DNA from 4 places in the Exiguobacterium artemiae 7-3 genome. Region 3 is predicted to be linked to each of the others. Evidence: riboswitches for the same ligand, from Rfam matches in the RefSeq annotation. Region 3 holds a riboswitch; each other region holds the start of a gene.
The links. Region 3 has a riboswitch for thiamine pyrophosphate ahead of P402_RS0110500 (thiamine phosphate synthase). Riboswitches for the same ligand answer to the same signal wherever they lie in the genome.
Positions count from the first base shown of each region.

Region 1 (7,329 bases), 340 kb from region 3:
TCCAGCAATGGTTCCATAATTTGAGTGTCGATGCTTCATCCCACGGTACGATCCAGTCGGCGATTGCCTTACGGGACGAAGACTTACGGGACGGTCTGCCGAAGATTTCGGTCGATACACTCATCATGCACGGTAAAAAAGATCAAGTCTGTCCGTTCGAGTTTGCTGAAGTCATGCATGAAAACATCAGCGGTTCACGTCTCGAAGTTTTTGAAGAGAGTGGACACGGGATGTTCCTCGACGAACGTGAGAAGTTTACGGAAACACTGGTCTCTTATTTAAAATCAGGTCAAACGGTCTGATTATTGGACACACAAGAGGCGGACACCAAAAGTCCGTTTTTATGAAGATCAAGGGGACAGATTTGGAATCTGTCCCCTTGATCTCTTTTTTGGGGTGTACACCCTTTTAAATACAACTATCAGATTTCGAAAGGGATAATACCTGGATCATTTCGGATTAAGGTTCGGCTAATTTTTCACTGACTTGCCGTGCCAACTCACCTGACAATCTGGCGCTTTTTTTTGTTCGTTGATCTTGCAAGTAAAGATCAGTTTTGTTGGCACGTTTTTTCAGATACACGTTAAACGTTTGGGTGTTACCGTATTCAAGCAACGTCATATACGAAAAAGGGCTACGCGTTCCTTGTGGTTCTTCCAACGTCACAGCCTTTAACTCTTCGGTAATCGCCCGGGACAGCTTATTCGGCAGGATGACCATCTCACTTAATTTCGCTTTTTCAAACGCTCTCATTGTGGGATGGAAGTAAGCAGTCACTCCGCGCGTCGGTTCATCTTCGATTTGATATTCCTTCACTGGACGGTAAACCGGCTGATAACGAATGGACAGTATCTTCTCTTCTGCTACCCGTTCTTTTTTTATGCCTTGAAGGGTTACGAAGGGTACGGTTTGATTGACCGGTAACGTTTTCGGTAAAGAATGCTGCTTCGTTTTAATCCGGGTGAATTTGTCGGCTGTCATGATTTGTCGATCCGCCATGTCCCAACCATCACGCGAAAAGGTTAAGGAGCGGGACGTCGATCCGTCAATCTGACGGCGGCTCACGAGATAAAACTCGCCCTGCTGGTGAAGGGACGACAGCGGAATGTTTCGAATGATGTGCTCTTGACCGGACTCTGTCATGACGAACAACAGTTGTCCCGCCATCGGCAGTTGAAACATATGGAATGGCTTCAGATCCTTAGCAAATTCATTGTCAGCGCTCATTGCCTGATTGACGGAGACATGCTGGTCCTGTTGTTCTTCTGTCAGCGGGACGGAAACGGGTGCTTGAAGCGCGATTTGATCGGGATTCTCCGTCAAACGAACCCATGGATGCTCCGATGCTTTCACCGGATGGACACGCAACTCCTGTGTCTTCGGCGAGCGGCATGCTAGGTACATCTGATCGCCTTGTGCCAAATACACGATTTCGGTCGGAAACGGCGCTATTTCCAGATCATTTAACGTGAAAAATATCCCGAATGACTGCAGCGTCCGGTACGATTTTGGAAGGGACACCGTTTTTTTCTGCAGACAGGTCTGCAAGAATTGATTCTTTTGTTGAACGGGGACTTCCTGATCCGAGTATTCGTTGGAAGCAAAAGAATGCGCGGACCAGTAGGAAGGGACAGGCTGAAGATTCAGCAAGCGTTCTTGTCCGCAACCGGTTAACACAATGCTCGAAAGGAGAGCGAGAATCCGTAATCTATTTTTGATGATGATTCCTCCTCTAATGAATTATCCATTATATTACCATATTCACAAGGTCATCTTCCTTTTTTTAAAAAATATACTCGCTCAACGAAAACAGGCAGAACAGATGAACGATTCATCTTTCTGCCTGTTGATTCAGACCATATATTTCTTCACAAACCGCCGGTCAATCCATTGCTTAAAATACCAACTGAGCCGGTTCGTTTGGTAAAATCGTCCGTACAGCAAGGTAGCTTGGTGATGACCAAGCGCAAGAAGCGTCAAATAATACCGTTGCGGTCGAAATGTCCGTAACGGTTCTTCGTTCACGAACCGGATCAAATTCTGAACCAACAGCGGCGCCTGGCGCACCGCCGTCACACCGTTTTTTGGCGTTTCCGGATAGGCAAGCAGTGTCGAACAGTCGCCGACGGCAAAAATGGACGGATCTTCAAGTGATTGCAACGTCTCGTGCACCAGTAAAAAACCGCGGTCATCACAATACAGACCGGATACCTGAAACAACTCATGCGCCGTTGCGCCTCCTAAAAACAGAACAGCATCCGTCTCGAGCGAACGCCCGGACCGCAAGCGCGCCGTTTTACCGTCCAGCTTTTCGAACCGGTCCACGATTCGGTTGACGCCCAACCGATCGAGTCGCGCGGCCAGTTCCGGGCCAGCCGGATGACCGCTGAGCAACGGTTCTTCATGAACCAATGTGACCGGGGTACCGTTTGATTGAAATGACGCCGCCATCTCGACGGCTGCCGCACCACTGCCGATGATGACAGGGGAGACGGCATTTCGGAATGTCCGGAACGCGTCTTCCACCCGATAGTTCGGTTTGATCGTGACGCGGATTGGCGTGCTTGCTTCCCAATCGTTCGAACCGATATTAAATGACACGATATCATACGGTACGACCTGCCCGGACTGACAGATGATTTGCTTAGTTGTCGCGTCAATTCGACTGACCCGGCCCTCCACCCACCCCTTACCATGCCGTTCACATAACGCTTTGACATCGATCCGTGTCTCGTCGAGTCTATAGGTCCCGTCCGCCAGTCCGGAAAACATCCCGGAATAATACTGATAACGGGATGGACTGATGACCATCCAGTCAACATCCGGATGAATCCCCTGTTTGATACATTCTAAATGCGCATGTCCTGCGCCGACTAAGACAATTCGCTTCACGACGTTCACCCACTTTTTTAAAATTCGCTGCATCTGAAACGTTTATTCCCTTATAGGGGGTGCTGTAATCGTTTACCTTCAGATGAACAAACGAAGTGACGTCGCGAGTGTGGTAGTCAGCAACAGAAAGACAATATCCCATCGCGTCACGACCGGTTCGACATAATAGGTCCGGTCGATCCGAAATTGACGGGCTTCCATCGCAATCGCAATCTGTTCCGACCGGATGATGCTCGTCGTAAAGAGCGGCAGACTGATGTCAAAAAACGTTTGCCAGGGCCAAATCGACCGTTGCTGGCGGACACGCCGGGCTTGACGAATGGTCCGGATCGCTTGCCGAAAGATCGGAATAAAGCGAAGACCGGCTAAAAAACCGTAGGCCAGGCGAACCGGCAGATGACATTGATGAATCAGACTCATGACGAACCGTGTCGCGTCCGTCGTCGCGACGAACGTTAAGCTCAGGAAGACAAAAGCGAGCATCCGGGTCGCAATCAACCAGGCATGATCAAGACTTTCTTCCGTAATCCGAAACCAGCCGAACGTCCAAAGTTCGGTGCTGCCTTTGCCAAACGCCGCCATCATCCAAAACGTCAATAAAAACAAGAGACCATAGGGAACCAAACGCAGAAGGAGCACCGGCAAACGCCAACCGGAACTGCAGACCCCTACGGCAGCAAGTACTGATAAGGCAAGCGTCACGTGCAGACTCGACGTCGTAATCAGCAACATCATCACATAGAGAAGCGTTCCGAGCTTGACCGCCGGATTAATACGCGCGAGCAGTGTGTCGTTTTCCTGCACGGTGTTTCACCTCCTCGAGTTGTTGATACAGAAACGATACCGGACGGAACAGTTGGTTTTGTTCCAAAAGTGCTTCTTCCTGAAACAGCTCCAGCGGCGTCCCGTCAAACTGGACACACGCCTCGCCGATGACGACAACACGGTCGGCGTAACGGTGGACCAGCTCCATGTCGTGCGTCACCATGATCACGGTCGTTCCTGCCTCCCGGGCTTGATGCAGCACGTCGATGATGTGTGCCGTCGTCTCAGCGTCTTGTCCAAAGGTCGGTTCGTCGAGCAATAGGACAGCTTTTCGTTCCAGTAACATCGTCGCGACACTCAACCGTCTTTTTTGTCCGAGACTGAGCGCGAGGGGAGACTGATCCGCGACATCGGTCAGTCGATAGTGACGCAAAGCCGTCTGGACCCGTTCCGGATCAAAGGTAGCACAGCTGATGGCAAGTTCGTCGGCGACTGTCTGTTTAAGAAACTGGAAGTCCGGTTGCTGAAAAACAAAGCCGACTTGTTGGTAATACGTCCGGTCCGACCATTTCCGAAGCGGGGTGTCAAACAAGCGGATATCGCCTTTAGATGGAAGTAATTTTGCCAGTGTCTCAAGGACCGTGCTTTTTCCAGCCCCGTTGCGTCCGACGAGCATGATCCATTGACCGGAAAAGGTCGTCCATGAAAAATCGTTAAGAATCGTCCGTTCCCCCCGTTTGACACGGACCCGCGTCAGCTCAAATGTCCGCTCCGTTCCAACCGCTCGACGTTCAACCGGGCGTTTCTTCAGATGACAGGCTTGTCCGGACAGCTCCGGTAAAGTCTCAAGTCCGTAGGGGTAGAGGAGCGGCATCGCAATTCCAAGCGCCGTCATCACATCCCGCTGTTGATGAAACACGTCATACGGTGTGCCATCAAGCAATAAGCGACCACCTTCAAAGACGATTACCCGGTCGGCAAACGTCACGCACTGATCGAGCTGATGTTCGATCAGAACGAGCGTCAAGTCGGGATCGTGATGCAATTCTTCAATCAGATGCATCATCGTCCGTTGACCACTCAGGTCGAGTTGTGCCGTCGGTTCGTCGAGTAACAGGATGTCTGGTTCAAGTGCCAACACACAGGCTAGAGCAAGCCGTTGTTTCATCCCGCCGGACAGTTCGGCAATCGGTGTCGTCAAGGCAAGATCAAGTCCGACCCGCGCCAACAGCAACTGGATGCGTTCCTCCATCTCACTGCGGGCAATCTGCCGATTCTCGAGACTAAAGGCGATTTCCGCGCCGACCGTCTGCATACAAAACTGATCGTCCGGTTGTTGGAACAAAATCCCGACCGTTCCCTCGGTCAACCAGTGACCGGTGACATCTGCTTCAATCGTGTCCGGCAACAGACCGGCAAGAACGTGTAAAAAGGTCGTCTTGCCGCTGCCGCTCGGACCGACGAGCAAGGTCGTTTCTCCTTTTTGGATCGTGATCGACAAGTCGTGTAAGACCGCGGAATCCTGATCCGGATAACGGACGGACAGGTGCTCGCACTGCATCATGCGGCACGCTGCTTTCGTTGCCGTCCGACCGCATAACCGTTCAGTGTCCCGGTTTTAACGAGCGCGTCGACGATTATTTTTGCGAGCAATCCGCCGAGCAATGCTCCGCTGATGAGTTGCAGAGAAAACGTCAACAGCAGTGTCGTCGTCGTATAATAGGCAAATCCATTTACGATGAGGCTGTAGACCATACTTCCGACGGCGGCAAAGACACCGGACAACATCAAGGTGAACGTATTAAACGTCCGGTATCCGAACACGGCAAAGGCAATCTCGGCCCCGATTCCCTGTGCAAATCCAATCAACAGTGCCGATAAGCCGAAGTGACTCCCTGTAAACAATTCGACGGCAGCAGCGACGACTTCTGCAATCAATGCCGCGCCTGGTTTTTGAATGATGTAGGCGACTAGGGGACTGGCAATGACCCAGATGCCGAACATCCAGTTTGATCCGACCGGTCCGAAGATGGCCGAGATCGGTAACCATAACGTCGACCACCCTAAGTAGAGGACACCACACGCGACGGCGAGCATCATCATGACGATGATTTCTTTCATTTTCCAACTGTTCATAATCACTACTCCTTTAAATGCACATCCACAAAGAAACCACAAAAAAGACCGCCCTCTATGAAAAGAGAGCGGTCGTGTAACCTGCAAGATGCAGAAAAAGAGCACGAGGATTCCGCTCCACTTTCCTACGCTAGTATGAACTAGATCAGGTTCAAAGGGTCCGAAGTGAATCGTCTCAGCCAACTGGCTCCCCTAGTGGATGTGTCAATGATGTGTACCTTCTTCACTGTACGGCTGTCGCCGTGACTTGTCAATATGCATAAAAAAACCTCCCACGAGGGGAGGGGAGAAAAGATTACTCTTTATCTTCTTTGTTTTCTTCAGCTTGCTCTTCAGAAGTTTGTTCTGAATCGTCTGTCGCTGTATCCGCATCAGCTGCTTGTGCCTCAGCTTCTGCTTCTTCGATTTCTTCAAGTTCAGCTTCAAGTGTCGATTCAACGACTGCTGCAACTTGGATGTCACCTTCTGTGACGACACGGAAATCTTTTTCTTCCGGAAGATCAGCTACTGTAATTGAATCTCCGATTGCAAGATCCGTTACATCAACTTCGATCCGTTCCGGTAATTTATCTGGTGTTGCGGCAACTGTTACTTTAAAGAGTGTTTGTGAAAGGAATCCGCCAAGTTTCGCACCGGCTGCTTCGCCGACGAGGACGATATCCGTTTCGACTTCTGTTTCTTCATCCATTTTAACAGCGATGAATTCAACGTGTTTAATCGTTGGTGTAAAGATATCCATATCAAGCTTGTTGATCAACGTGTTGACCTTTTTACCGCCGATTTGAAGAGCAACCAAGACGTTTTCGCCATGATCACGGACAACCTTGACCAATTCTTTTTCATCGAATGAAATCGGTGTGCTTTCCACTTTGTAGCCATACACGACACCAAGAGCTTTTCCTTCATGACGTAATTGCTTTCTAAGTGAGCGTGGGCGTACTTCGCGTTCTTCTACTTTTAATGTTACTGACATGTTCATTTCCCCCTTGAATTTGGTATAGCCCTCAAAAGGTAATGAATGTAGGAGTGGAACAATAAGTTCCAACAGAAATTCATGCGCTAAATGCTAGTTCAACTGGATTTCATTCAGAAATGAAAAACGAAGTGAGTAAGTAGCATTTCTCTCCCAGGTCATTACGCTGATATTGAGAAACAATAATTGAAAAGCGACCGTGTTGTACGGCGCTAATATAGATATACCCCCGATTTTTAAAAGTTAAAACCTTTTTCGATACATTTAATTGTCGAAAGACCTTCCAACCCGTTGAGGGACAACGGATTGAAGGTCCTTCATTTTTTAGTGATTCGTTGATTTTGCCGGGCAATAATAAGAGTAAGACCCTCGATTTGCCGCATCGTGTAGATTTGAAGCCAGTGATTCAGAACGAGATATTCACTTTCATATAGGTGAGACTTCACTGGAACGGAGTGATTGTAAGACATCAGCTTCAGTACGAACTACGTATCAATTCCAGGGTTGGTGTAATGGCATGAATTCAAACTGGATATGCAATTTGGCTTCCCGTGTAGTCCCAC
Region 1 covers NZ_KK211190.1:1,474,920-1,482,248, reverse strand. The annotation lists gene P402_RS0108455 (alpha/beta fold hydrolase) at 1-302, shown strand, start outside; gene P402_RS0108450 (hypothetical protein) at 460-1,677, opposite strand; gene P402_RS0108445 (NAD(P)/FAD-dependent oxidoreductase) at 1,852-2,892, opposite strand; gene P402_RS0108440 (energy-coupling factor transporter transmembrane component T family protein) at 2,971-3,696, opposite strand; gene P402_RS16360 (ABC transporter ATP-binding protein) at 3,662-5,221, opposite strand; gene P402_RS0108430 (ECF transporter S component) at 5,218-5,793, opposite strand; TPP riboswitch at 5,899-5,997, opposite strand; gene P402_RS0108425 (50S ribosomal protein L25/general stress protein Ctc) at 6,089-6,766, opposite strand.
Region 1: another riboswitch for thiamine pyrophosphate. It lies ahead of P402_RS0108430 (ECF transporter S component); the one in region 3 lies ahead of P402_RS0110500 (thiamine phosphate synthase).

Region 2 (7,329 bases), 250 kb from region 3:
ATCTGTCCAAGTCTGCCGCTCAATTCACGTTCTAAATACGGTTTAGCGTGTAACAGGTCTCGGAAAGCGATATACCGGTCAATTTTTTCTTCCGTTGGTTGCTTCGGATTTTTATAAGCCCGAATCAAGATATTTTTCGGCGTGTTTTCTAAATCAATGAATTCAAGTAATTGCGTTTCGTACCCGACAAGTGTCAACAACTCTGCCCGGATGGAATCTGTTGCGAGCGAAGCAAACTTTTCTTGAATCAATCCGTGTTGCAGCATGACGTCAAGCGGTGAACAGTCCAGTTGACGGTTTAACTCCTTCTGACAACACGGGACACTGAGAATGACCGATGCATTCCAGTCGACTGCCCGGGCAAGCGCGACATCCGTCGCAACGTCACAAGCATGTAGCGTCACCATTAAATCAACTTCCGTATCCTGGTCGTAATCATGGACATCACCGACACGGAACGATAAATCATCATACCCTAAATCAGCAGCGATGGCTGTACAGTCTTCGATGACTTCTTTTTTGAGATCAAGACCGGTGACGTTTAAATCAAATCCCTTGACGATTTTCAAGTAATGATAGAGAGCAAACGTCAGATACGACTTCCCGCATCCAAAATCTAAAATCCGTAGCGTCCGTCCTTTCGGCAATGCTACGATACTGTCTTCGACGAATTCAAGAAAACGATTGATTTGTTTAAACTTATCGTATTTTTGACGCTTGACCTGTCCTTCTTCCGTCATGACACCAAGACGAATCAAAAACGGTACCGGCACGCCGTCTTCTAACAAATGGCTTTTCTTTCGATTGTGAGACAGTTCGGCCTTTACCGGTTCCTTGCCTGTCGTCTTCAGTGAAACTTTCATTTTCTTCGAGAGTTGGAACTGGACTTCTTCCGTTTCAAAACGGAATAAAAATTGACGAAATTCGTTAAAATAGTCGTCCATTCGCAAAATAAATTCTTCTATACTTAAATTCTCATGCTTAATGATCCGCTCATGTTGAAACTCTAACTGGATTGCATACGTATCTCTAAGTAGAATCGGTTTTAACTTGATTCGACGCAGATCGTTTGATTTTTGGCGCGGACCGCTAATCGTCGCGTGTATGAGTGAAGTTGCCTGCAGTTTTTCAGTGAGCAGGTCTTTTAATTGGTCTAGTTCCACGTATCGTCCCGTCCTTTTTTTGTTTGGTCTTTCGAAACTGTAGCAAATTCACCCGCGTTCGACAAGCAAGCAAGCTTTATTTTTAGTCGTCATACTTAATTTAAAGGAGGAACACAACATGTTCAAAAAAATTCTTTCACAAATCGGCATCGGTGCCGCAACGGTCGATACACGACTCGAACAAGATCACTGTGAACCCGGTGGAACGATTCAAGGGGTCGTTCATATTAAGGGCGGTAACGTCGATCAGGAAATCGCCCGGATTTATCTCGCCTTCAATACCCAGTACAAACAAGAAGTCGGGGACAGTACGGCATTCACGACGTTCACACTGGACCGGTTTGCATTAAATGAAGCCCCGTTTACGATCGAAGCAGGCGTCGAACGAGAAATACCGTTTACGCTTCAAGTCCCTTTTAATACACCACTTTCCGTCAGCCAATCGAAGTCGTGGATCGAGACGGGTCTTGATATCGCGCAGGCGGTTGACCCTTCTGACCACGATGCTGTCGTCGTCAAAGCCAATGACTACCAATCGGTCATCCTTGAAGCGATGGAAGATCTCGGATTCCGCCTCAAGAAAGCCGATACAGAAAAATTACCGGGTCGCTTCCGGAAAGATTTGCCGATCGCGCAGGAACTTGAGTATTCCGCCCGCGGTACCCATTATGCTCACAAGCTGGACGAAATCGAAGTCATCCTGTTGCAAGACCGGTCCGGCATCGTCATCGTCGTCCAAATCGACCGCCGTGCCCACAGTCTCGGTTCGCTGTTCAGTGAGATGGCCGGTACGGACGAGACGATGACAAAACTTTCGTTATCGAACCAGGACTTAACTAACCCGTCACTTGTAAAGCAACGTCTTGCCGATTTGATTGAACACCACAGTTGATTAATGTCTTCTATAGAACAAACACCGGATCCGCTTTCTGTCGGATCCGGTGTTTTTATTTCAGTCTTTTTTACTTGAATGATGTCATTTCCATCGTCTGTTTATACTGCTGTTCGAACGTCTCTTCCGTCCAGCCCATCTGCCAAAACATCAATTCGTAATAACAGCTTTTGACAAAATGTTGTTTCATCCGTTCCCGTTCTTCGGCACTTGCCCGCTCCGCCAAATCATTCAGACGATCGATTTGTTCAAAGACGACCCGCTCGAACCACTCGGAACTGTATGTCGAAATCCATTGCTGATAAATCGGTGAAGCCGGTGAAGCCGCCTGTAACTGTTGTCCAATCTCATAGTAAAGCCAGTAACACGGTAAAATCGCAGCGATGGTCTCCCCGAGCGTCCCTTCACTTGCATGGTGCATATGCGAAATATAAGCGTATGCTGTCGGTGCTGGTTCAAACTCTGCCAGTGTCTTGTCCGAAATCCCAAGCGGTTCAAAAAACGATTGATGCAGACTGAGTTCTGCAGCATAGGTCGACGTCGCATGTTCCGCGAGTTCGGCAATCGTCGCGAAGTCCTGTGCCTTCGACGCGGCCCGCGCCTGAATTTTCGCGAAATGTTTTAAGTAATAGGCATCCTGTAGGACGTAATGGCGAAATTTTGCTTCCGGTAGTGTTCCATCCGCAATCCCTGTCACGAATGGATGGGTAAAGCTGCTGTCCCAATACCGTCTTGCCGCTTGCCGGATTTCTTCACTGAATGTCATGTTTTTTCCCCCTTTTGTAATCAAAAAAACGCCACACCCGATGTCAGGCATGACGTGAAAAGACCATAAAAAGAGGATCGTCCACGCCACTTCCCTCCGTAAGTCCAAACTTAATCAGGTTCAAAGGGTCCGAACGTCTTCGTCGTCTCAGTCAGCCTACTGACTCCCCTAGTGGTCGCTATTTGATTTATTTTGAGTTTATCATGATTTGATGTGGAATTGACCCATTCTCGTCATTTCACTCCATTTTTTTGTACAATGGAACATGACGGAAGGTGGATGACGGCTCGTCCTTGAGACCGATTCTCTTCTGTCGCCGGTCGATTAGACTAAATTTAGTACCTGATACTTAACTTATGGAGGAACTTTTATGAATAAAACCATGACATGGACCGCTTCGGCATTACTTGCTACGACGTTATTACTGCCAACGGCCGCATCTGCCGAGCAGGTCGTCGACAAAACGATTATCACACTGGGCGAATCGCTCGGAGCGAATGATAAAACATGGGTCTTGTCCCGTCTGAACGCACCGGAAGGCATCACCCCGATCATCGCGACATCTGCGGATGAAGAAAAATATCTCGGGAAAAACATTCCCCAGTCCCAACGCGGCGGCGGGATGTATTCGTCCGCCAAGATCGAGTTGGCTGAAAAAGGCGACGGTCTGTCCGTTGCAACGGAAAACATCACCTGGGTCACAAAGGACATGTACCTCAATGCGCTTGTCACGGCCGGTGTGACCGATGCGGACATCACGATTACGTCTCCTTACAAGGTAACCGGAACATCTGCCTTGACCGGAATCATGAAAGCCTACGACCAAACGTCGGCTGAGACCGGCATTAAACTGACGGATGAACGAAAAGATTTGGCCCAGCAAGAATTGTCGGTCACGTCAGATGTCGGGAAAACAGTCGGGACGGACAAGGTCGCCGACTTGATGAACGAAATCAAAGCGGAAATCGCCAAACAGAAACCGGAAACGAAAGTCGAGATTGAGAACGTCATCGTCCAAGTCATTCAAAATAACAATATCAATCTGTCCGACGCCCAAATGGACCGTTTGACCGGTTTGTTTAACCAAATGGAACAAGCCGACCTCAACTGGGGACAGATTGAGAGTGGACTGAAGGATGCCGGGCAAAACATTCAGGCCTTTGCAACATCAGAAGAAACAAAAGGATTTTTTGCAAAGCTGTTTGACGGCTTAAGTGCCTTCTTCAACTCGATCGCCGGCTTATTTAAATAATCTGTTCTTTCTTTCCTTCCAGGTGACATGGTAAAATAAAGATATCGAATGAGAAAAGGTGGTGGGAAGAAATGGGTTTTGCTGCGTGTAAGCATTGGTTGATGGAACAACTTTATCTGTTGCGCGCAATTTTTCATGGAATGGCGTTCTAAGGGGTCAGTCTGCCCTTTTTTGAAGAACTCCATACTCGAAAAATAAAGCAAAGCGCATCTTCCACGAGTCGAGGAGAGTGCTGTTTGCACTCTCCTTTTTTTGATGCGTCAGAGAGGAAATTTTAATATGATGATCTGCGACATCCAACACCTGACAAAACAATTCGGAGGCGATGACATCTTAACCGATGTGTCCCTCTTCATCCAACCACATGATCGGATCGGTTTAATCGGACGCAATGGTAGCGGAAAAACGACCCTCCTGCGTTTGATTGCACGACTAGATTCACCCGACGCCGGAACCATCTATCAAAAAAGTGGACTATCGATCGGTTACTTGGAACAGTTACCGGTATACAATTCCGACATGACCGGACTGGATGTCCTGTGGACCGCGTTTGCCCCGTTGCTCGACTTACGACAATCACTACACGATCTCGAACAAGCTATGGCAACGAACACGGATCAAATTGAATCGTTGCTTGAGCAGTACACGAAGGTGACGGAAACATTCGAGCGGCAAGGCGGTTATCTGCTTGAATCCAAGGTCGACCGGATGATCAACGGTTTACGGCTACATCCTCTACTCGACCGGTCGTTCGAACAGCTCAGCGGCGGCGAACAAACGAAAATCTGCCTCGGACGGATGCTGTTAACCGAACCCGATTTGTTGATTCTCGATGAGCCGACGAACCATCTTGATCTCGAAGCCGTCGAATGGCTTGAATCATTTTTATCGAGCTATGCTGGCGCCGTTCTAATTGTGTCACACGATCGTGTATTTCTCGATACGGTCGTGACGAGCATTGCCGAACTGGAAGATGGTCAGATCCAACTATACCGGGGGAATTATTCGTACTATATGACGGAAAAAGAACGTCTGTTGCTCGAACAATTCCATGCCTATCAGGAACAACAAAAAAAAATCAAGCAAATGAAGGATGCGATCCGCCGCCTCCGCCAGTGGGCGAATGAAGCTTCTCCACCGAGCGAAAAGCTGTTTCGGAAAGCGAAATCGATGGAACGGGCACTTGAACGGATCGAACGCATTAAACGTCCTCAACTCGAAGCCGAGACGCCGGATGTCGTTTTTAATGCACAAGGCAAAACAAGCCGGATGGTCTATCGACTAGAAAACGTCAGCCTCTCCTTTACTGAATCTCCATTGTTTCACTCCTTAACTGTTGAAATCGCCGCAAAAGACCGTTTAGCTATCGTTGGTGCCAATGGCAGCGGAAAAACAACCCTGTTACAACTGTTGTTAGGACGTATCGAACCGACAAGCGGGCTCATCTCGCAGGGTCCTTCGGTAAAAGTCGGCTATTTATCGCAACACATCGATTTTCCTGACGATCAACGCTTGATTGATGTCTTTTGGTCAGCCATCGATAGCGATGAAGGAACAGCCCGAAAACGGCTTGCCCAGTTTTTATTTTTTGGTCCACGTGTCTTTTTACCTGTAGCTGCCTTGAGTGGAGGCGAACGGATGCGGTTGATGCTCGCAATCCTCGTCCACTCGGAATTAAATGTATTGATTCTCGATGAACCGACGAACCATCTCGATATCGAATCGCGTGACTCTCTCGAAGAAGCCCTTGAGTCGTTTGAAGGGACGTTGATCGCCGTTTCACATGATCGTTACTTTTTGAATCGTCTGTTTACGAAAACACTTTGGCTCGATCAAACGCCCATCCTGTATCCAGGTCCTTATGCGTATGCGGTAAGTAAACATGCCGGAAAGCCTTCTATTGCTGATACGGAGCACATCCCTTTCAATAAAAAACTGCCTAAACAATCGTCTCCGATTAGTTCGGTACAACCATCCCGACAGCTGGAAGAAACAATCAATCAAGCAGAGCAAGAGCTTTTCCTTCTGGAATCGCAACTGGAACAGGCAAGTGATTATGAAGTACTGGCGAAACTTTTTGCCACTCGTGAAGAGCTGGTCCACCAGCTCGATGATCTCTATGAACAATTCCTTGCTTCAGAATGACCTTTCCGCCGTATATCACGCTATTTCGACCTGTCGTAACCTGCGGCAGGTCTTTTTGTATAGTCGTGAAACAAGTTTATTTTTTACGTTATGAATAATTAACCTGATTAGTTTTTGAAAAAAAGTTTTAAAATTTATCTTGCATATTATCTGAAAATTCGTATAATTTAGCGTATAGCCATTTTACTAAAACACATTAGGAGGAATTTTCAGATGGATGCTTTTCAGCAAGCAGTACAATCAGGAGTCGATTTTGCCAACAACTTATTATGGTCTTATGTTCTAATCGCGGCACTGATCGGAGTCGGCATCTATTTCACAATTCGGACAAAATTCATCCAGTTCCGGTACTTAAAAGAAATGTTCCGCGTTACGCTCGATAAAAACGAGAAAACAACGGATGACGGAGGAGAAAGCATTACCTCGCTTCAATCCTTCTTCATCGGTGCCGCCACACGAATCGGGACCGGCAACCTGGCCGGTGTCACGATTGCCATCACACTCGGTGGTGCGGGCGCCGTCTTCTGGATGTGGATGGTTGCTTTACTGGGAGGCGCAACTGCCTTGATCGAAAGCACGCTCGCTCAAGTCTATAAAGTCCGCGATAGCAAAACGAATGCGTATCGTGGCGGTCCTGCCTACTACATCGAAAAAGGTTTAAAAAACCGTGCTCTCGGTGTTGTGTTTGCCATCTTAATCGCTGTCACGTTCGGCTTAATCTTCAACTCCGTTCAATCGAACACGATTGCTGCCGCCTTTGATAATGCGTTTGGAATCAATAAAGCCGTCGTCGGTGGTGTACTCGTCGTCTTAACAGGACTTGTTATCTTCGGTGGCGTTCACCGGGTAGCGAAGTTCTCAGCTATCGTCGTCCCTGTCATGGCCGGACTTTATCTCATTGCTGCGCTGTTCGTCGTCGTCACGAACCTGACGGAACTTCCGGGCGTCTTCGCGATGATTTTCAAGAGTGCTTTCGGCATCGAACAAGCATTTGGTGGATCAGTCGGAGCCGCCATCTCACTCGGAGTAAAACGTGGTCTGTTCTCAAATGAAGCCGGTATGGGGTCTGCACCAAACGCAGCAGCAGCTGCGGAAGTATCTCATCCTGCGA
Region 2 covers NZ_KK211190.1:2,067,662-2,074,990, forward strand. The annotation lists gene P402_RS0111785 (class I SAM-dependent methyltransferase) at 1-1,163, opposite strand, end outside; gene P402_RS0111790 (sporulation protein) at 1,282-2,055, shown strand; gene tenA (thiaminase II) at 2,126-2,821, opposite strand; TPP riboswitch at 2,896-3,001, opposite strand; gene P402_RS0111800 (DUF1002 domain-containing protein) at 3,192-4,073, shown strand; gene abc-f (ribosomal protection-like ABC-F family protein) at 4,329-6,218, shown strand; gene P402_RS0111815 (alanine/glycine:cation symporter family protein) at 6,432-7,329, shown strand, end outside.
Region 2: another riboswitch for thiamine pyrophosphate. It lies ahead of tenA (thiaminase II); the one in region 3 lies ahead of P402_RS0110500 (thiamine phosphate synthase).

Region 3 (7,329 bases):
ACAAAAGAAACGGTATATTTGAGCAATGGGAAAACGGTTCAGCCTCTAAAGGGATTGGATTTGAGCGATGCCTCTCAAACAAAACTAAGCATCGATGGAAAGAAACTAATTATGCTTAAAGATGAACTAAAAGGTTTACGTTGGACTGTCTACGATTTGACGTCAAAGAAAATGAAAAAATATTCGATGATTTTACCCCATACAAAAGATGGTGACGTTTTGAATAAATTTATTGAACTACAGAATGACATAATCTATATGGGAAGCCAAGCCGGGGATGGTGTAATTAACATACGTGTTGTTGATGCGTTATCAAAACGTGTCGTATACGAAGGAAACATCAAAGATAAACTGAAGCGAAACGAAACAATGTTCAACACACTTGTTTTAAACTAACGGACAGCTTAATCACCACAACAAAACAGTCATCCGGAACTCGCATGAGTTCCGGATGACTGTTTTTGTTTTACTGATACGATTTGATGATGATGTCCTGTTTCGCGTAGTAACTCCACGTCAGGTCTTGCGATTCGACCTTCTTCGTCGTTACGGCAACGAACTTATTTTTGCCGGTATAAATCCCGACGAAGTTGGGGGCTTTCGCCTTTTTCGCCTGGACGAACAATAGATCACCCGGGACGGCTTTTTTGAGTGTGACAGTTTTCAACGGCATCGCGGCTTGTTTCGCAATCGTCCGCTCGAGTGTCAGACCGCTTTTTTGATAAACGTATTGCGTGAAGCCCGACGCATCAAACCCTTTTGTTGTCGTACCGCCTTCTTTATACGGTGTCCCGATCAGTGATGTCGCCAATTTAGCGATTTCTGTTTTCTTTTTCGCGAGTGCTTTTTCCGACAGCGGTTTTTTTGTTTCGACTTTTGTTGGTGTCGCTGCATATGTTGCGACTGGACTGATAGTTGCTGTCAACAATAAGGCTGTCAGGGGAAGAGCGTAATACGATTTCATAATAAAAACTCCTTTAAGTAGTTGGGATGGATAAGCTGTCTCTACCGTAACATGCCGATTGACAGATTAAGCAACAAATTGGATACGTTCACCTAACAGTCTTGTAAGGTTTGGTCTGAGTACCAGTCAGCTTTAAGTTCCGGATTCAACAAAAAGACCTCTGTTTCGTATGCCACAGGTGATGGCACCATCGGAACAGAAGTCTTTTGGATGTTATGCCCGCTGATCGAGCCGATGACTGACAGCCGTCAAAGCGGCTGCGAGTAAGGCAACGGCACCACCAACAAGGGCGATGTTCATGATCGGACCGTTCGCATAGACGAGTCCGCCGAGTGCGGAACCGAAGGCAATCCCGACATTGCTTGCGACCGGCATCAAGGAAGCGGCTAGTCCTTTTGCTTCCGGATTAAACTTCTCTGCCAGGTCAATCAGATAGATTTGTGTTGAGGTCGTCAATAAAATCGACATCAAGGACATCAAGGCAATATTGATCAGACCAAGTGACACGGATGCTGTCGTCACGTAGAGAGCAGCGAGTACGATCGCCTGAACGATGAAGACGAACCGTAGACGGCCGATCGGATTTTTGCTGGCGATTTTTCCGGCCAGGATGTTACTGAAGATCGAGACGACGCCGTACGCGAGTAGAATCGGACTGATCCAGGCCGACGGTAGCTTCAATTCCAGCTCAAGGACCGGGACGAGATACGTATAGACGACGTATGTCGCACCGAATCCGAACGACGGAATGAAAAAGGCAATCATGATCCGTGGATTGGCGAGTAAACTGAGCTGTTCCCGGATTGAACCGGATGATTCCGATTGCTGGACCGGAACGACCTTCAGGACAGCGAGCAAGGCGACGACACCAAGGCTACTTGTCAGCCAAAATGTAGCAGCATAACCGGCGTGCTGTCCGATGAACGTACCGATCGGGACACCGAGAACGTTTGCCATCGTAAATCCACCAAAGATGAAGGAGACAGCGACGCCGCGTTTCGCGATCGGCACACTGTCGCTTGCGACGACCATTGCCAGTGAAATCAGGACACCCGTCAGAACAGCCGTCACGATTCGTGACACGAGTAACAGTTCATAGTTCGGTGCAATCCCGCTACAGATATTCAGGATGATCCAGACGAAAATCAGACTGAGCATTAACTTCCGTCGCTCAAGGTGTCCAGTCAAGGACATCGTAATCGGTGTTCCGATCGCAAAGGCAATCGCGAAGGCGGAGACGAGCGTTCCGGCTTTTGCAATCGTGATGTTCAGACCGTCCGCGATTTCGGATAAAATACCGACGATGACGAATTCGCTTGTTCCAAGGACAAAGGTCAACATGGATAACGTCGCGATTAACAGCCAGTCGGCTTGACTCAAACGAGTCGATGATGATGACATAAACAATTCCCCACTTCTGGCGCCTATGCGCAAAAAAACTATCGTGTTTCAGAATAGCATGATTTAAGAAGGGCGGAAACCGGATTTACCTGTCACAGGAAAAGAAGAATTATTTTGAATAGACAGTCAATTTCACTTGCCATGCATTCGGGTATACTAACAGAGTAGGAAACATCACTTAAATCAGAAAAGGACGTGATCTTGATGCAAGCAACAGTCACTTGGAATCAGAAGATGGGTTTTAGCGGGGAAACCGAATCAGGACATCACTTGGCAATGGATGCCGCACCGGAAAACGGCGGGGACAATCAGGCACCCCGGCCGACGGAACTCCTGCTTCACGCCGTCGCCGGCTGTACCGGCATCGATATCGTCTCGATTTTAGAGAAGATGCGTTTGACATTGACATCATTTGAAATGGATATCGAAGGGGAACGGGCAGATGACCATCCGCGCCGCTTCACGACGATTTCGATTCATTACCGGCTCGAAGGCGATTTACCGGACGATAAAGTCCGCCGGGCGATTTCGTTGTCCAAAGATAAATACTGCTCGGTCTCCCAGTCCTTGAACGCTGAGATTGAAGTCTACTATTCCATTAATGGTGTCCGGAACGAGGAACCGATTTGAAACGGATTGTCCCTGTCCTGTTAACAAGCGTCCTGCTCGCCGGTTGCGCCGATGAGCCGACACAGCCTGTCGAACCGCAACCGAAGCCGGCGAAGAAAACAAAACCGCCGCAACCGGACCGGCCTTCTGCCGCTGAACGGGCGGACAAACAACTGAAAGAGACGATCTCGAAGATGTCGACGGCGGAAAAAGTCGATCAGTTGCTGTACATCGGCGTAACGGGAACAGCCCTGACACAAACGGACCGTCAATTATTGCAGGATCATACGCTTGGTGGTGTCCTGTTGCTCGGTGGCAATATCACATCAACCGATCAGCTGAAAACCTTTACGACAGCGATTAGCGAAGCGCAAACGGCGGACGAAAAAGCGTTTCTTGGTTTTGATGAAGAAGGCGGACGTGTCAGCCGGGTGCCGGATGCCAAACTCAAGTTATCGCCGAGCCTGTCATTTGGTCATAAAAATGATCCCGGATTGATGACGGAAGTCGGGCAGACGCTCGGTTCGATTTCCCGTTTTTACGGCTTCAACATGAATTTCGCCCCGGTTCTTGACGTCAACAGTAACCCGGCGAACCCGATTATCGGTGACCGGGCACTCAGTGCAGATGCGGAACAGGTCGCCCGGCTTGGTATTCCGTTGATGCAGGGGATGAAGGCGGAAGATGTTGTCCCGGTCGTCAAACACTTCCCGGGTCACGGGGATACGACCATCGATTCGCATGTTGGTCTGCCACGGGTCGATGCTTCGAAAGCGGAACTTGAACAGACGGAACTGGTACCGTTCAAACGGGCGATTCAAAACGGGGCCGAGATGGTCATGGTTGCGCACATCCTGTTCCCGGCACTCGATCAAAACCGTCCGTCCTCGTTGTCGAAACCCGTCATGACCGGTCTGTTACGGGATGAACTGAAGTTTGATGGTGTCATCATCACGGATGATCTCGTGATGGGAGCAATCACGGAACGGTACGGACTTGCCCAGGCAGCAAGTCTTGCCCTCGAAAATGGTGCTGATATGGCGATGTTCTCATCGCCCGGCGGATACGCGTCCGTTCATAAGGGAATCATGGCGCGGATCAAACAAGGAAAATTGTCGGCAGCAGATCTCGATCAGAAAGTCGGGCGGGTCTTACGCTTAAAACAAACGTATGACTTGTCGCAAACGAAACGCGTCGACAAGTATGAACAGCTGATCAAGCAGGTCAAAGCGGTCGAATCAGACATGCGACGCTGATCAAGGGTGGAATACACGTGACTATCCGTGATAAACTACAGACGTACCACACAAATTAATATCTACACTAGGGGAGTCTCGCAGCAGACTGAGACGGAAGTATCCGGACCCTTTGAACCTGATCTAGTTCGTACTAGCGGAGGGAAGTGGATTCCGATCAATCATCCGAGGATGCGACGACTGTCGCCCTTTTTTGTAGGACCACTCCATCAGTTCATGGGGTGGTCCTTTTTCGTGTGGAAAGGGGGAAATAATGACGCAGTTACATCTGTTGACAACCGGCAAGCAACGTCCGGACGTGCTCGAACGCTTGTTGCCGGAACTCGCTGCAACCGTCGACCGGATTCATCTGCGGGAACCGTCATGGTCGGCGAAGGAACTGGTCGCGTGCATCGAAACACTCGTGCGACGAGGCGTAAAAATTGAGCAATTAATTGTCCATGACCGGCTGGACGTGGCAGTCGTCACCGGCACCGGAGTTCAGCTGACAACACGCAGCATTCCGATCGACCGTGTCCGGAGCCGTTTCCCGGAACTGGTGATTGGTCAATCGGTCCATTCATTGACGGAAGCACTGGCGGCAGAACAGGGGGGTGCTGATTACGTCCTATACGGCCATATTTTTGAGACGGGATCGAAACCCGGTGTACCGCCAAGAGGACTTGATGCCTTAAAACAGGTTGTCGACTGGACATCGATTCCGGTTATCGCAATCGGCGGAATTAAACCGGACAATCTACAGGATGTCATGGCGACAGGCTGCTCAGGTGGCGCCGTCTTGTCGGGCATTCTTGGTCAAACGTCTCCGGTTGAAGCAGCCGGACGGTTCCGGGCGGTGATTGGACGATGAAGCAACCGGATGTATTGATTGTCGGCGCCGGTATCATCGGTTTGACACTCGGTTATGAGCTCCTTCAGCGTGGACAAAGCGTCCATTTGCTTGAACAGTCAACAGTCGGACAGGGGGCGACACGGGCGGCAGCGGGAATGCTCGCGACGGACGAAGAACTGTCGGAACCGTTACATGCGTTAGCGGCAGTGAGCCGTGCGCTTTATCCGCAGCTTGTCCGTCAATTGTTCGACGAGACCGGGTTGACGAGCGGCTATCTCGAACTGCCATTTCAGTTGCGACAGAAGAATAAAACCGTCCAATTTGAACGGGTCGGTCAAGTCGATCCTCCGTTGCTCGTCCGCGCGTTACGGCAAGCGATTGAACAGCGGGGCGGGGTGATTGAAGAACAGGTGACTGTCTTGCGTCTTTTGCGGGACAACGAGACGGTAACCGGGGTTGAAACAAGCCGGGGACGGCAATTTGGTCGACAGGTCGTCATTGCCGGTGGACGAGGGTCGGAACCGTTGTTGCAAACGATCGGGATTTCGATTGACACGCTCCCGGTCAAAGGCGAGTGCCTGTCTGTCCGCCTCGCAACCGGTCAACTCGAACAGACCTTGTTTCATGAGACGGTGTATCTCGTCCCGAAAGCAGACGGACGGATCATCATCGGCGCTACGGAACACGTTGGCGAGGAATCGACGACGGTCAACGCGGGTAGCGTCTCGGATCTGTTGACGGCAGCAATCGACGTATATCCGCCAATCCGTGATGCGGCACTGGTTGAGATCTGGTCCGGCGTCCGGCCGCAGACCCGTGACGGGTTACCGTATCTTGGACGGGTCAAAGGGGTTGCCGGTTTGTCGGTCGCGACGGGACATCACCGGCACGGTATCCTGCTCGCTCCGGTGACAGCGCAAGTCCTCGCCGATTGTGTCATGAACCGAAAACCGGAAGTTACGCTGGAGGCGTTTTGTTGCAGACGACACGAGGAGGAGAATACATGCAAATCCGATTGAATGGGAAAGCCTATCCACTGGCGGAACAAACGAAGACGCTACACGACTTGATTCAGCAGTTGAACATCGATGAAGAGGTCGTCATCATCGAACAAAATCATCAAATCATCGACCGGTCCCGGTATACGTTCACGAACGTCCAACCCGGTGATGTCGTTGAAATCGTTCATTTTGTAGGAGGCGGATAACATGTTAGAAATTGGCGGAAAAACATTTACATCACGATTATTACTCGGAACGGGAAAATATCCGGACGCTGAGACGCAACAACAAGCGGTCGAAGCATCGGAAACGAACATTTTAACGTTTTCCGTCCGGCGTTTTGACGTCTTTGCGAAAGAACAGACGAATCCACTCGCAGCACTCGACTTAAGTCGCTATGATCTGTTGCCGAACACGGCGGGCGCAAAAACGGCGGAAGAAGCCGTCCGGCTGGCCCGTCTTGCCCGGGCATCCGGCATGTGCGACATGGTCAAGGTCGAGGTGATCGGTTGCGACAAGACGTTATTACCGGATCCGATCGAAACCTTGCGGGCGGCAGAGGAATTGATCAAGGACGGTTTCATCGTCTTGCCGTATACATCGGATGATTTACTGCTCGCGCGTCGGCTCGAGGAACTGGGCTGTCACGCGATCATGCCGGCAGCGTCACCGATCGGTTCGGGGCAGGGGATCTTAAATCCGCTTGCGCTCAGTTTCATCATCGAGCAGATGACGGTCCCGGTCATCGTGGACGCAGGGATTGGCTCACCGGCTGACGCGGCTTACGCGATGGAACTGGGTGCCGATGGTGTCTTGCTGAATTCTGCGGTCGCCCATGCCAACGATCCGGTCAAGATGGCACAGGCGATGAAACTGGCGGTCGAAGCCGGGCGCCTCGGTTTCGAAGCGGGACGGATTGAGAAAAAACGGTATGCGACGGCAAGCAGTCCGACGACTGGAATCAGCCGCCCATGACGGATCGCTACAGCCGCCAAATCCGCTTTCGTCCGATCGGACAAGGCGGACAAGAGCAATTGGCTGAGCGCCGCGTCGTCATCATCGGTCTCGGTGCGCTCGGGACAGCCAGTGCGGAACAGCTCGTCCGGGCCGGTGTCGGACATTTGACCCTGATCGACCGTGATTACGTCGAGTGGAGCAATCTCCAACGGCAACAATTGTACACGGAACGGGATGCCCGGGAACGGCTGCCGAAAGCGGTCGCAGCCAAGCAACGGCTTCGCGACATCAATTCGACCGTGACGATTG
Region 3 covers NZ_KK211190.1:1,816,169-1,823,497, reverse strand. The annotation lists gene P402_RS0110525 (hypothetical protein) at 1-396, shown strand, start outside; gene P402_RS0110520 (C40 family peptidase) at 467-964, opposite strand; gene P402_RS0110515 (MFS transporter) at 1,178-2,365, opposite strand; gene P402_RS0110510 (OsmC family protein) at 2,570-2,995, shown strand; gene nagZ (beta-N-acetylhexosaminidase) at 2,992-4,230, shown strand; TPP riboswitch at 4,290-4,392, shown strand; gene P402_RS0110500 (thiamine phosphate synthase) at 4,484-5,080, shown strand; gene P402_RS0110495 (NAD(P)/FAD-dependent oxidoreductase) at 5,077-6,081, shown strand; gene thiS (sulfur carrier protein ThiS) at 6,066-6,269, shown strand; gene P402_RS0110485 (thiazole synthase) at 6,271-7,038, shown strand; gene P402_RS0110480 (ThiF family adenylyltransferase) at 7,035-7,329, shown strand, end outside.

Region 4 (7,329 bases), 660 kb from region 3:
AGCAGCACCTGCACCAACACCGGAACCGGCAGCACCAACGCCTGCTCCATCATCTTCTTCTCTGTTTATTCACCCAACAAGTGGATCAATCACACAAGGATATGGTTCAGCAAGTGGCTCAAATGGTTACTCTTTCCACAATGGGATTGATTTCGGTGCTCCAGTCGGTACTCCGATTGTTGCAGCAGCAACAGGAACAGTGATTACTGCATCAAGCGGTGGTCCGTACGGTAATCATGTCATGATTGCACACCAATTAAATGGAAAAACATATACAACGGTTTACGCGCATATGAGTTCATTAAATGCACATGCTGGACAACGTGTCAGTCAAGGACAACAAATCGGTGCCCTTGGCAGCACAGGGAATTCAACAGGCCCGCACTTACACTTTGAAATTCATGTAGGTGGTTACAGCTACAGTGCTTCAGGACCAGCGAATTCTGTAAATCCAATGTCGATGTTATAATTACGGAAAAAGCGATTGCTGCGGCAATCGCTTTTTTGTGTGTCTTGATAAAAACAAAAAATGTTATATTACGAAAAAACGCTTTCACTTGAAACATAAATGAAATTTTACTGAAACTATTACGGTGCTATAATCAATCTCAGGCAGAAATACTTTGAATTAAATACTTTTCAAATAAGAAATCATACATAAGCGAGGAAACCAGACATGTTAAAAAAATTGCTTGCAACAGTATTGTTAGGGGTGTTACTTGTATCCACTGCACCGACTTCTAGTCATGCTGCAACGATTAAAGAAAAGAAATCTCAAAACGCGACAGAGCAGCGCCGGTTGGAAAAAGCCATCAAAAAACAAGAAGCTAAAATATCAGTGGAACAACGCGAAATCAATAAAATTGATGCGGCCATCAACGAAAATATTTTTCGGATTTCGGAAAAAAACAAACAAATTGAACAATTAAATCTTCAAATCAAAGATCTTGAAGCGGAAATCGCCCGTTATGAAATCATGCTTACCCGGCAAGAAGAGTTGCTCGGAGACCGCTTACGTGTCCTTCAAGAAAATGATGGGAATTCTATAAAATGGGAAGAAGTCATTTTTGGTTCAAAAAACTTGGGTGATTTATTTAGCCGTGTCATGGCCGGGAAAAAAATTGCCGAGCAAGACGATAAAATGATTTCTGCTTATTTGGAAACACAAGAAAAGCTAGCAGAAATGAAAAAAAATCTTATTGCTAAAAAAGAAGAGCGTGTTCAAGAAAAAGAATCATTGCTTGTCCAAAAGAAACAGTTAAAACAACAGATGAAAGAACGGAGTGCAACCCTGAAAAAATTACGTAAAGGGAAAACAAAGTTCACGACGAAACTGTTGAATGCAAAAGAATTACAAGCGACTTTAGAGGCTCAAGAAAGAGCGATTGCGGCAGCAAAAGCTGCAGCGAAAGCAGCGGCAGAAAAAGCGGCTGCCGAAAAAGCAGCGGCTGAGCGTGCGGCAAAAGAGGCGGCAAAATCAACGCGTGAATCAAGCGAAGCAACGGTTCTTCCGACTCCTGTCAGCAGTGTGCCGACAGGATCAGCGAAGTTCATTCGTCCAGCTTCAGGTGGTGTTTCACAAGGGTTTGGACCGGCGAGTGGGGCAAACGGATATACTTTCCATAATGGTGTCGACTTCAGTGGACCCGTCGGATCACCGATTCGAGCAGCGGCTTCCGGAACAGTCATTACGGCCGGGAGCGGCGGACCTTATGGAAATCACGTCATGATTTCGCATTTCCTTGACGGTCAGGTGTACACAACAGTGTACGGTCATATGAATTCGTTATCAGTTTCTGCAGGTCAAACGGTAACTCAAGGTCAAACACTTGGTACTCTCGGCAGTACCGGAAATTCGACAGGACCGCACCTACACTTTGAACTGCATATCGGTGGATACCAATATAGTGCGACAGGACCAGCCAACACGGTCAATCCACTTGGATATCTTTAAAAACGAGCTTCGGCTCGTTTTTTTGATAGTGCTGTGATACAGTGAAAAAGAATTTAAATTACGAGCAACTAGGGGAGCTGGAGGAGTCCGGCTGAGAGGAAAACCATTCTGTTTTCGACCCTGTCACCTGAACTGGATAATACCAGCGTAGGAAAGTTGAGATCGAAGACATGAGTACTTCAATCAGTAGAACTGATTGTTCATGGCGTCGTCTGCTTTTTTACAGCGGACGGCGCTTTTTGTTGTCCGTTTTCTCCTTATTTGCTCACAGGAAAGTGAGGAAGTGGAATGAAACATGTATTGACGATTGCTGGATCCGACTCTGGAGGCGGAGCGGGAATTCAGGCAGATTTAAAGACGTTTTCAGCACTCGGTGTATACGGAATGAGTGTCATCACGGCGATTACGGCACAAAATACGTTAGGTGTTCAAGCGGTCGAAGATGTATCCCCAGAGCTCGTGGAAGCACAGTTGACATCCATCTTTTCAGATATCCGTGTCGATGCGATTAAGATCGGAATGGTTTCCAATCAAGACACGATCCAAGTGATTGCAAGACAACTGGAAAAACATCAGCTTCCGGTTGTTCTCGACCCCGTCATGGTCGCGAAAGGTGGTCACGGCTTGTTACAACCGAATGCAGAACATGCATTGCTCGAACAGCTTTTACCGCTTTCGACGCTTGTAACCCCTAATATTCCTGAAATCGAGCGGATGATTGGCCAAACGGTTCACTCCCTTGATGATATGAAACAAGCGACGGTAAAACTGGCTGAAAAACGAGCAAGAGCTATTTTGCTCAAGGGCGGACATTTGGAGGGACACGACGCCACCGATCTTTTATATGCGGACGGACGATATGTCGTCTTTGAACAAGAGCGGATAGAGACCCGTCATACCCATGGAACAGGCTGTACGCTATCTGCTGCTATCGCAGCTCATCTTGCCCTCGGTCATTCACTGGAAGACAGCATCAGTCATGCAAAACGTTATGTGACGGAAGCCATTCGTCACGGTTTTGCGCTCGGACACGGTATTGGTCCGACACATCATTTTCATGAACTTTGGAGGGATACACATGCTACGACGCATCCATGATAAAAAACCGTTGATTCATCATTTAACGAATACCGTAACGATCAATGACTGTGCCAATATGACACTTGCCCTTGGCGGATCTCCTGTTATGGCAGATGACCTGTTGGAAGTGGAAGAGATGGTCGGGCATGCAGATGCTATCGTGATTAATACTGGGACGATTAATCCAGACATGCGCCAAGCCCAAATTTTAGCAGGGAAAACGGCTAATCGATTGGGTAAACCGGTCATTCTGGATCCGGTTGGCGCAGGAGCGACGGCATTAAGAACGGATTTTATGAAGCAATTGATGGAGGAAATCACCTTTACGGTCATCAAAGGAAATGCATCTGAAATCAAGACATTACTTGGACAGACCGCTCGAACGAAAGGAGTCGACGCTGCTGAAGGAGAATCCCTGGATTTTCAAAGTATCCATGATTTTGCATCCCAAACGAAACAAGTCATCGTCGTAACAGGACCGATTGATTTTGTGACGGATGGAGATCGTCAACATTATCTGGATGTTGGTACGAAACGTCTTGGTCAAGTGACGGGAACAGGATGTATGACCGCTTCTTTGATTGCGACGTTTTTAGGAGCCGGATACGATCGTTTTGAGGCTGCAGTATTTGGGACATATGCTATGGGGAAAGCAGGGGAGTCGGCTGAGGATTATCCTGGTATCGGGAGTTTTCGGACCGGGTTGTTCGATGCAGTGAGCTTGATGACGGAAGAAAATTTGCCGGAGGTGCAGACAAATGGACAGTGAATATTTAATTTACGCAGTGACTGATCGACGTTTGCATCCGCATCTTTCCTTGGCGGACGCCGTCGAAGCATCGATTAAAGGAGGCGCAACGATTGTTCAATTACGGGAAAAAGATAGTTCGGGCAAGGCTTTTCTGGAATCAGCCATTGCGTTGAAAGATATTACCGCACGTTACGACATTCCGCTCATTATTAATGATCGGATTGATATCGCTTTATTGGTCGATGCCGGTTTGCATATCGGTCAAGATGATATTCCTTTAACTGAAGCGCGTCGTTTGTTACCGGAAGCGACGATTGGTGTTTCCGTTTCAACAGTGGAACAAGCTGTTGCGGCAGAACGGGAAGGCGCAGATTATTTAGGGGTCGGTTCACTCTTTCCGACAGCGACGAAACAAGATGCAACATTCATGGCGCGAGCGACGTTAGAAGAGATTCGTAAAGCCGTTCACATCCCGTTGGTTGGAATCGGTGGGATTACCGAAACGAACATTTCAACACTTAGTTCACTAGTGGACGGATATGCTGTGGTTTCAGCTTTATTTGCAAGTGAAGACATTCAACGAACGACGAAAAAGTTTAAGCAGACCGTGAAACAAGTGCGTCAGAGCGTCTCCGACAGGGTATAGTTCACTTAGAGGTGATGGTCGTGAAATGGCAGTCTGTTCGATTTCGAGGACGTTGGATTCGGTATAAAATCGAACCACAAATCATTCGAGTCGATAATCGCGGGAAATATCATTTAGGTGCAGTGCTATTTCCTTTCCCGAATCGTTATTCGTATCAACTAGCTGTGTTATTAAAGAATAAATACCGACAACAGTATAAACGTTCCTTGCTCATTCAAACGAGCTCAATCGCAACTGAAATCTGGGGGCACACACATCTAGATATTTTTTACCGGATGATGCTGTTTCTTCCGCTACCCCATTTTTTACGGAAGCGCTATAAAGAGCGCTTGAAAAGTACGGGCATTATTGATATCGGTGTGCGTGCCGTCGATTCAAACCGTATCGTATGGGATATCGGAAACTTTTTAGGTGGCTGGTTCTTTTACGCAATCTCAAGACGAAACCGTGATAAATGAAAATGTGCTTCAAATAGGAATCGTCTAATGAAAAAGTCTGCTTCCCGGTCTGGACGACGGGAAACAGACTTTTTTGAACTGTTGCTTTTCAGTTAAAAAGTTCAGATCAGTCAGTCACCTGAGTCCTGAAGTGATTTCCTTGCAATTCATTTGAAACGATGGTGGAATGAAAGGGAAAGAGGTGATGACGGTGGATGCACCACGTTGTGAAACGATTGCCATTGATCAAGTACGTGCAGAAGAAATTGAAGAAATCGTCGATACGATTCCGACGACAGACATTGGAAAGTTGTTCAAAGTCCTGTCAGATGCCACGCGTTTACGAATTGCTTACGCCTTGACGGTGGAAGAGGAGCTTTGTGTCTGTGATGTCTCGGCTTCGGTGGATTGTTCGATTGCAACAGCTTCTCACCATCTCCGTACCTTGTTGAAACAAGGACTGGTGAAATATAGAAAAGAAGGTAAGGTCGTCTATTATTCGCTGGACGATCATCACGTATCGTCGCTCGTTCATCTAGCAATGGAACATGTAAACGAAGGTAAGGCGTCCTCTTGAGTTTACTGAACAACAAAACAAACACGTAACGTCCTTACGGGCGATACGTGTTTGTTTTGTTTTCGGAAAGCGGTTTAGACCGGTGAAATAAGATGATGGTCGTTGCAATCAACAAAAAAGCTAAAATAGATAGGCTGAAGCACATTCGTTTATATTCTGCCGTCATTTCAGTGGCCAATTCTAGTTTTTGTTCAAGATCACGATATAATTTTTCTTTAATTTGTGACAAGTCTTCAAGAATCGTTTGGGTGGTTTGGGTCGTTTGTTTAGCTAATTTTTTAGCCCGTTGCGGATGATCTGTTTCATAGACGGTAAAAACTTCTTGAATCTCTTCCTCCCAGGCATTATTACGCAACAGTAAATCTTTAACCGCACCAGGTGTCTGATTGGAGGAATTTAATAAACGCCGTAAATCATGAACTTTAGAAGTAGAAAAGTAATATTGTTCAATGTAACGGTCATCTTCATATAACAACAGGCCGCGAACAGCATTCGCCCGGTCACGATTATGTTCGATCAGTTGATCTACTTGTTTAATCATTGGAATATCTTGTCTATGCATCTCTTCAGTCAATTTGGAAATCGTTCGATACCCACTTAAAGCATACAGAAGTGGAATCGAGGCAAACAGACTGACGATCAGGATGAGGGTGATACGGTGCCGCCATAGTTGATTCATACAATCCATCCTTTTTTACAAAACGTAATGTCATTAGCTTAACCACTATTTCCCAAAAAGTGAAGGATTCTTCAAAAAATGTGGAACATTTTCTTTGATTTTGCGTATTATACACAAAAAACCGCTACAACGAGTGCAGCGGTAACAACGTTTTAGACAGTTAAAAAGAATAGGAGTGTTCTTTGTAGTTCCCGAAGACCGTATGAATCTCAGAAAACGTGACAAAAGCGTTGGATTCGACGGAGGAAACAATTTCTTGGAGTTTAAGAATTTCATTATTCTGTACGACGACATAGACCATCTTTTTCGTCCGCTTCGAATAACCGCCGCGCGCATCGAGAATCGTTACACCGCGTCCTAATTCTTTTGTGATTACTTCATTGATTTCATCGGCTTTTTCACAAATGATGATACATTGTTTAGAAGCGGAATAAAAACTATACACGGTCTGAAGTGCTTTCGCCCGAACGAAACTCATGATCAACGCATACATGACATGTTTCAAATCAAATACGAACCAGACGAGTACATAGATGACTAAATCCTGCATTAAAAAAATACGTGGAAGCGGCCAGTTGTGGAAGCGGGCATAAAAGAATTTTCCAAGGATATCGAGACCGCCAGTCGAGGCACCGCCAAAGAAGATCAAAGCCATCGCCAAACCAGAGACAAGTCCGGCAAAAATGGAAGCGACGAGTGGATCATTTAAAGATTCAGGAACGATTTGGGTCGGAATCCAGTCAATTAAAAACGATGAAGCCAAGACGATGAGACCGGATAAAAACATAAAGCGTTTTCTTAAAAAACGAAATCCAAGTAAAAAAAGTGGAATGTTCAAGACCAGTTGTGTCAAACCGATTGGTGTGTGGAATAATTCTTGTGCGATAAGTGTGATTCCCATGATTCCGCCGGATCCGATATCATTCGGCGATAAGAGAAGACTGATGTACAACGAGTACAGCAATGTTCCAATTAAGAGGAAACCGATTTTCTCTGTACGTTTTTTCTTTGCGGGCTGTTTAGTTTTCATTGTGATTGATGAGTAATCTCATGCTCCTCCTCCATAAAGTATCTGCCTGCAAGAGTACGCTGATATGAGGATTAATTCAACCCCCGATTTGAAAAAAGAACAATAAGATCACCTGGTTTTGAGAAAGGAGAGCGTTTTTTGAAAAAAATCATACTGTTCATTTTGTGTATTGGAA
Region 4 covers NZ_KK211190.1:2,471,716-2,479,044, reverse strand. The annotation lists gene P402_RS0113875 (murein hydrolase activator EnvC family protein) at 1-469, shown strand, start outside; gene P402_RS0113870 (murein hydrolase activator EnvC family protein) at 677-1,954, shown strand; TPP riboswitch at 2,015-2,125, shown strand; gene thiD (bifunctional hydroxymethylpyrimidine kinase/phosphomethylpyrimidine kinase) at 2,243-3,052, shown strand; gene thiM (hydroxyethylthiazole kinase) at 3,033-3,803, shown strand; gene thiE (thiamine phosphate synthase) at 3,793-4,431, shown strand; gene P402_RS0113850 (hypothetical protein) at 4,446-4,889, shown strand; gene P402_RS0113845 (ArsR/SmtB family transcription factor) at 5,056-5,445, shown strand; gene P402_RS0113840 (CHASE3 domain-containing protein) at 5,480-6,124, opposite strand; gene P402_RS0113835 (YitT family protein) at 6,285-7,154, opposite strand; gene P402_RS0113830 (hypothetical protein) at 7,293-7,329, shown strand, end outside.
Region 4: another riboswitch for thiamine pyrophosphate. It lies ahead of thiD (bifunctional hydroxymethylpyrimidine kinase/phosphomethylpyrimidine kinase); the one in region 3 lies ahead of P402_RS0110500 (thiamine phosphate synthase).